DNA from 2 places in the Streptomyces sp. NBC_01471 genome. Region 1 is predicted to be linked to the other one. Evidence: riboswitches for the same ligand, from Rfam matches in the RefSeq annotation. Region 1 holds a riboswitch; the other holds the start of a gene.

Region 1 (3,535 bases):
CGCGGCTGAATGTATCTGCCCAACTGCCCTCTGCAACAGGTCAATCGGACGAGAATTCTGAGCGCAGCCGAACACCCCATTGGGCGGATTTCCCAGGATCCCCGGGCAAGTCGGGCCGGGCAAAGGGCACTTACGGCGCATAGGGATCGAACACATTGCCCACACATTGATGCGCGCTCAGCTGCTCGCGGCGCGGGTGATCAAGGGGGCTGCCCCAACTCTACCGTGTTCAATCATGCTGAATTGCCCCCTCCGCTTCGTAGCGGAGAGGGCAACGGGTCCAGCGAGGTGTCACACAGATGTCAGGCGCGGCGAAGAGCGCCCAGGGGCTCGCTCAGCCGCCGGCGACGGCCGGGATGATGGAGATGCCCGTACCGTCGGGCGTCGCCGTCTCCAGGCCCTGCTCGAAGCGCACGTCGTCGTCGTTCACGTACACGTTCACGAAGCGGCGCAGCTTGCCCTGGTCGTCCAGGACGCGGGCCGCGATGCCGGTGTGGTTCTTCTCCAGGTCGGCGATGACCTCGGAGAGGGTGCCGCCGTCGGCGGCGACCTCGGCCTGGCCGCCCGTGTAGGTGCGGAGGATGGTGGGGATGCGGACCTTGACGCTCATGCGGATTGCCTTCCAGGAGTCCGGGGCGGGACGAGTCGGACGGGACGGACGGGTACGGACCGGGCGGACGGGCTCCGTCAGGCGCCCGTGGCCAGACCGGCCTCGCGGAACGCGTCCAGGGTCGGACGGATCGTCGCGGTCGGGCCGGACGTCGGGGCGACCGCGTCCAGGGTCTTGAGGCCGTCGCCCGTGTTGAGTACGACGGTGGTGAGGGACGGGTCGAGCAGACCGGCCTCGATGAGCTTCTTCGTCACGCCGACGGTCACCCCGCCCGCGGTCTCCGCGAAGATGCCCTCGGTGCGGGCCAGCAGCTTGATCGCGTCGACGATCTGCGCGTCGTTGACGTCCTCGACGGCGCCGCCGGTGCGGCGGGCGATGTCCAGCACGTACGGGCCGTCCGCCGGGTTGCCGATGGCCAGCGACTTGGCGATCGTGTCCGGCTTCTGCGGCCGTACGACGTCGTGCCCGGCCTTGAACGCGGTGGAGACCGGCGAACAGCCCTCGGCCTGCGCGCCGAAGATCCGGTACGGCTTGTCCTCGACCAGGCCGAGCTTGATCAGCTCCTGGAGACCCTTGTCGATCTTCGTGAGCTGGGAGCCCGAGGCGATCGGGATGACGATCTGGTCCGGCAGCTGCCAGCCGAGCTGCTCGCAGATCTCGTACGCCAGGGTCTTGGAGCCCTCGCCGTAGTACGGGCGGAGGTTCACGTTGACGAAGCCCCAGCCCTCGCCGATCGGGTCGCCGATGAGCTCGGAGCAGAAGCGGTTGACGTCGTCGTAGTTGCCCTCGATGCCGACCAGTTCGCCGCCGTAGACCGCGGCCATCACGACCTTGCCCTGCTCCAGGTCGTGCGGGATGAACACACAGGAGCGGAAACCGGCACGGGCCGCCGCGGCGCCGACGGCGCCGGCCAGGTTGCCCGTGGAGGAGCAGGAGAGCGTGGTGAAGCCGAAGGCACGGGCCGCCTCGACGGCGATGGCGACGACACGGTCCTTGAAGGAGTGCGTCGGGTTGCCGGAGTCGTCCTTGATGTGCAGACCGCCGGTGATGCCCAGCTCACGGGCGAGGTTGTCGGCCTTGACGAGCTTGGTGAAGCCCGGGTTCAGGTTGGGGTGGTCGGCCACGTCGGCGGGGACGGGCAGCAGCGGCGCGTAGCGCCAGATGTTGTTCGGGCCGGCCTCGATGCGCTTCTTCAGCTCGTCGGGGGAGCCGCTCGGCAGGTCGTACGCCACTTCGAGCGGCCCGAAACAGGACGCGCAGGCGAAGAGGGGGCCGAGCGGGAAACGCTCTCCGCACTCACGGCACGAGAGGGCCGCCGCGGGGCCGAGATCGACGGTCCCGGTGGAGTCGTTGGTGCTGGTGACGGTCTGCACAGCCATGGTGGCGAGGTCCTCTCCTCATCTTCCTCGCGACGTACTTCGCCGCAAGACGGAATTGGCACCTTCCCCACCATGACCTCGCGGTCGGCGGGAGGGTTGCCGGGACTTCTACGGGCCGTTCCCTCAGTCCCTCTGGATGAGCGCTTATGACGCGGGCCTTGAGGCCCGGCGTGTTTGTCCGCAGGTGCTGACCCCGGCATGCCGTGGCCATTCGCGTTGTTCAAGACTGTAACCGAAGGCAGGGACGGTTGAGATAGTCGTCCGAACCGCGAGATGGCTCACAGTCAAGGAGACGCGCCGTGCTGGAAGAGGTGGACCGCTGGCTGACCAGGCGTTCCTGGTCGGCCGCCGACCGTCCGCTGGACCGGCTGACCGCCGCCAAGCGGGGTACGACGGTGAGTGTCGTCCTGCCCGCGCTCAACGAGGAGGCCACGGTCGGGGCGATCGTGGCGACCATCCGCCGCGAGCTGATGGACACCCTGCCGGTGCCGCTCGTGGACGAGCTGGTGGTCGTCGACTCCGGCTCCACCGACCGTACGGCGGAGGCAGCGGCAGCAGCCGGGGCGCGGGTGGTGCACCGGGACGAGATCCTGCCGCGCATACCGGCCGTGCCGGGCAAGGGCGAGGTGCTGTGGCGTTCGCTCCTGGTGACCGGCGGCGACATCGTCTGCTTCGTCGACGCGGACCTGCGGGAGTTCTCGGCGGACTTCGTCTCGGGGATCGTCGGACCGCTGCTGACCGATCCCGATGTGCAGTTCGTGAAGGCCATGTACGACCGGCCGCTCGGTGAGGCGGCCGGCCAGGGCGGGCGGGTGACCGAGCTGGTGGCCCGGCCGCTGCTGAATCTGCACTGGCCGCAGCTGGCCGGTTTCGTCCAGCCGCTGGGCGGCGAGTACGCGGTGCGGCGCTCGCTGCTCGAACGGCTGCCCTTCCCGGTCGGTTACGGGGTGGAGCTGGGCCTGCTGGTCGACGCGCTCCACACGGTGGGGCTCGACGCGCTGGCCCAGGTCGACGTGGGCTCGCGCAAACACCGCCACCAGGACGGGCTGGCGCTGGGGCGGATGGCGGCGGCGATCTACCGCACGGCGCAGCTGCGGCTGTCGCGGGGGCAGCTGGTGCGCCCGGCACTGACGCAGTTCGAGCGCGGGGCCGAAGGGCTGGGGTTCGTACCGCGGACGTACGCGGTGGACACCGAGGAGCGGCCCCCGATGCGGGACGTCGGGGAGTACACGGACCGCCGGGCGGCCTGAGCGAGAGCCTGAGCGACGGGCTGACCGAGAACCTGGCCGACGGCAGGACCGATGGGCCGGCCGGGGGCCGTGTCCGGCAGCCGTCCATGGAAAGGTTTTGGCCAAAGCCCGCAGGAGAATCCGAACCTTTCCCAGGGCCGCGATATCCGTGCACCCACAGCACACTTGGCGGTAATGACCTCTGCATGGGCGTAAACAAACAACGGATTTCGTTGCGGTGACGCTTTAACGAACCCTTGACGGGAATCGCCGTCGGGAGTTGTATTCGGTCACCGGAGCGGCGTGGACATCCTCGC
Region 2 (3,535 bases), 1.7 Mb from region 1:
CATCCCGATCGTCGTCTTCCCGCTGGTCCTGGTCGGTATCGGCGTCTACCCGTTCATCGAGTCCTGGATCACCGGGGACAAGCGCGAGCACCACATCCTGGACCGCCCGCGCAACGCCCCGACGCGTACGGGTCTCGGCGTCGCCTGGATCACGCTCTATCTGATCCTGCTCGTCGGCGGCGGCAACGACCTCTGGGCGACGCACTTCGACCTGTCGATCAACTCGATCACCTGGTTCGTCCGGATCGGGATGTTCGCCGGACCGGTCATCGCGTTCATCATCGCCAAGCGCTGGTGCCTCGGCCTGCAGCGCCGTGACCGCGAGAAGGTGCTGCACGGGCGCGAGTCCGGCATCATCAAGCGCCTGCCGCACGGTGAGTTCATCGAGGTCCACGAGCCGCTCAAGCCCGAGCAGCTGCACACCCTGACCGCGCACGAGCAGTACCAGCCGCTCGAAATCGGCCCCGAGGTCGACGAGAACGGTGTCACGCGCAAGGTGTCCCGTCTGACCCGGGTCCGCGCCAAGCTGAGCAAGGGCTACTACGGCGAGCACAACCAGATCGAGAAGCCCACTGCCGACGAGTACAAGGAGATCACCAGCGGCCACGGTCACCACTGATCACCTGACCGACTGAAAAGTCGCCACAGCAGGAGCCCCGTCCATTCGATGGACGGGGCTCTTCGCGGTCCCCGGGGCTGGATAAGCTGGCCGTATCCCTATTCGGCGGTGGACCCCAGGAGTGGACCATGAGCGTTGTGACCCCGGTCGGCGGCGACAGCGTGGCGGCCCACTCCTGGCCGGGCGTACTCGACTCCCTGCTCCGCGGCATCGACCAGAGTGCGGACGCCACCGCCTGGGCGATGGACCGCATCATGAGCGGCGAGGCGACGGACGCGCAGATCGCCGGGTTCATGGTCGCGCTGCGTGCCAAGGGTGAGACGGTCGAGGAGATCGGCGGACTCGTCCGGGCGATGTACGCGCACGCCAGGCTGATCGACGTGCCGGGCCCGAGCGTGGACATCGTCGGCACCGGGGGCGACGGCGCCAACACCGTGAACATCTCGACCATGTCCTCGATCGTCGTGGCGGGCACCGGCGCCAAGGTCGTCAAGCACGGCAACCGCGCGGCGTCGTCCCAGAGCGGGGCGTCCGACGTCCTGGAGAAGCTGGGCGTCAATCTCCAGCTGACCCCGGAGCGGGTCGTCGAGGTGGCGGCCGAAGCGGGCATCACGTACTGCTTCGCGGTGAAGTTCCACCCCGCACTGCGCTATGTGGCCGCCGCCCGGAAGGAGCTGGGCATCCGCACCACCTTCAACTTCCTGGGGCCGCTCACCAACCCGGCGAAGGTCCGGGCACAGGCGACCGGTGTCTCCGACGCCCGGGTGGCGCCCATCGTCGCGGGTGTGCTGGCCGAGCGCGGCTCGTCGGCCCTGGTGTTCCGGGGTGACGACGGGCTGGACGAGCTGACCACCACCGCCACGTCCCGGGTCTGGACCGTGGCGGACGGCACGGTGCGCGAGGAGCCCTTCGACCCGCGCGACGTGGGCATCGGGCTGGTCCCGGTGGAGGCACTGCGCGGCGGCGACTCGTCGTACAACGCGGATGTGGCCCGCAGGCTGCTCGCCGGTGAGGCCGGTCCGGTACGGGACGCGGTCCTGCTCAACTCGGCGGCGGCGCTGGTCGCCCTGGACCCGGGCCCCGGATCCCTCAACGAGCGGATCGCGGCCGGCATCGCCCGGGCCGCCGACTCCATCGACTCGGGGGCGGCGGCCCGGGCGCTGGAGCGATGGGTCGTCGCCAGCAACGCCTGAGCTCCCCGGCACGGGATCTCCAGGGCGCAGTCGCGCGGCCCACGACCGGCCATCGGTCTCATGCTGTGGACTGCGCCTTGGCGCGTCCGGATCCGTATGGCAGGATTCTCTTCAGGTCATGAGTGACAGCGACTACGGCCCCAGCCCGCTGTCCGGCAACCCTCCGTCCGTGGCGGGGTGCCCTGGGTGAAGACCAGGCCGTGGGCAGCGAAGTCCTCGGCAAGCGCGGATCCCTCGACAGGGATCCTGGTCGTCGAGGGAGTTCTTCCGTGGTTCAGCGAATGCGATAGGGCAGTAGCCCCCTTCTCCGCACCCCTTTTCTTGCACTGCCGCGGGTAGCCGCGCGGTGAATTCGCCTGCCCTTTTCCGGGAGTTCGTCATGTCTGTTCCCAGCGCTGCCGTCAACCCGTCGGTTTGTCAGGATTCCTCCGGGAGTCTCCCCGTCCTCGGACGCGACGTCCTGGTCCCGCTCGTCACCGGCGGCGAGGTCACCTACGCGGCACTTGACTACGCGGCGAGCGCCCCGGCCCTCCAGCGCGTCTGGGACGACGTGGCGGCGTACGCCCCGTACTACGGCAGCGTCCACCGCGGCGCCGGGTACCTCTCGCAGCTCTCCACCGACCTCTTCGAGAACAGCCGGACGACCGTCGCCGATTTCCTCGGCTGCCGCCCGGACGACCAGGTGGTCTTCACCCGTTCGACCACTGACTCGCTCAATCTGCTGGCCGCGGTGGTCCCCGCCGGCTGCGAGGTCTTCGTCTTCGAGACCGAGCACCACGCCTCGCTGCTGCCCTGGCGCGACGCCGCCGTGACCTACCTCAACGCCCCGCGCACGCCGCAGCAGGCCGTCGAGACCCTGGAGCGCGCGCTGGCGGACCGTGCGACGCCCGAGGCACCCGCCCTGGTCTGTGTCACGGGCGCGTCGAACGTCACCGGTGAGCTGTGGCCGGTCAGGGAGCTGGCGGCCGCCGCCCACGCCCACGGTGCGCGCATCGTGCTGGACGCGGCGCAGCTCGCGCCGCACCACCCCGTGGACATCGCGGCGCTGGACGTCGACTGGGTCGCCTTCTCGGGGCACAAGCTGTACGCGCCGTTCGGCTCCGGGGTCCTCGCGGGCCGCTCCGACTGGCTGCGCGACGCCGAGCCGTACCTCGCGGGCGGCGGCGCCTCCCGCACCGTGGCCCGGCGCACCGACGGCGGCGTCGACGTCGAGTGGCACACCACGGCCGCCCGCCACGAGGCCGGATCGCCCAACGTCATCGGCGTCCACTCCATCGCCTCCGCCTGCCGGGCCCTGACCGAGGCGGGCTTCGATTCCCTGGTCGAGCGTGAGCAGAAGCTGGTCGGCAGGGTCCTCGGCGGGCTCGCCGAGGTGGACGAGGTCCAGGTCCTCTCACTCTTCGGTGACGACGCCCCGCGGGTCGGTGTCATCTCGTTCGTGGTGGACGGCTGGAACAGCTCGCACTTCGCGGCGGCGCTCTCCGCCGAGTACGGGATCGGGGTGCGCGACGGCCTGTTCTGCGCCCACCCGCTCGTCCGGACCCTGCTCGGCAGCGACCCGCAGGACCAGGGCGAGTGCGGCGCCCCGGAGGGCGAGCCGGGGGAGCGTTCGCTCAACGCGGTCCGGGTGAGCTTCGGCGCCGGTACGCCGGACGAGCACGTGGAGCGCTTCGTGGGCGCGGTCAAGGAACTGGTCCGGGACGGTGCCCGCTGGAACTACCGC

Evidence for each region. A riboswitch is a leader RNA that binds a small molecule or an ion and turns the genes downstream of it on or off. The one in region 1 is predicted to bind S-adenosylmethionine.
Region 2: linked by a shared signal. The riboswitch ahead of OG285_RS27145 (aminotransferase class V-fold PLP-dependent enzyme) and the one ahead of thrC (threonine synthase) in region 1 are both predicted to bind S-adenosylmethionine.

Annotation. Positions count from the first base shown of each region.
Region 1 covers NZ_CP109450.1:4,392,271-4,395,805, reverse strand. Annotated here, with positions in the region: gene OG285_RS19540 (MoaD/ThiS family protein) at 335-610, opposite strand; gene thrC (threonine synthase) at 688-1,989, opposite strand; SAM riboswitch class I at 2,005-2,132, opposite strand; gene OG285_RS19530 (glucosyl-3-phosphoglycerate synthase) at 2,289-3,239, shown strand.
Region 2 covers NZ_CP109450.1:6,064,980-6,068,514, forward strand. Annotated here, with positions in the region: gene OG285_RS27135 (cytochrome bc complex cytochrome b subunit) at 1-619, shown strand, start outside; gene trpD (anthranilate phosphoribosyltransferase) at 748-1,812, shown strand; SAM riboswitch class IV at 1,927-2,044, shown strand; gene OG285_RS27145 (aminotransferase class V-fold PLP-dependent enzyme) at 2,192-3,535, shown strand, end outside.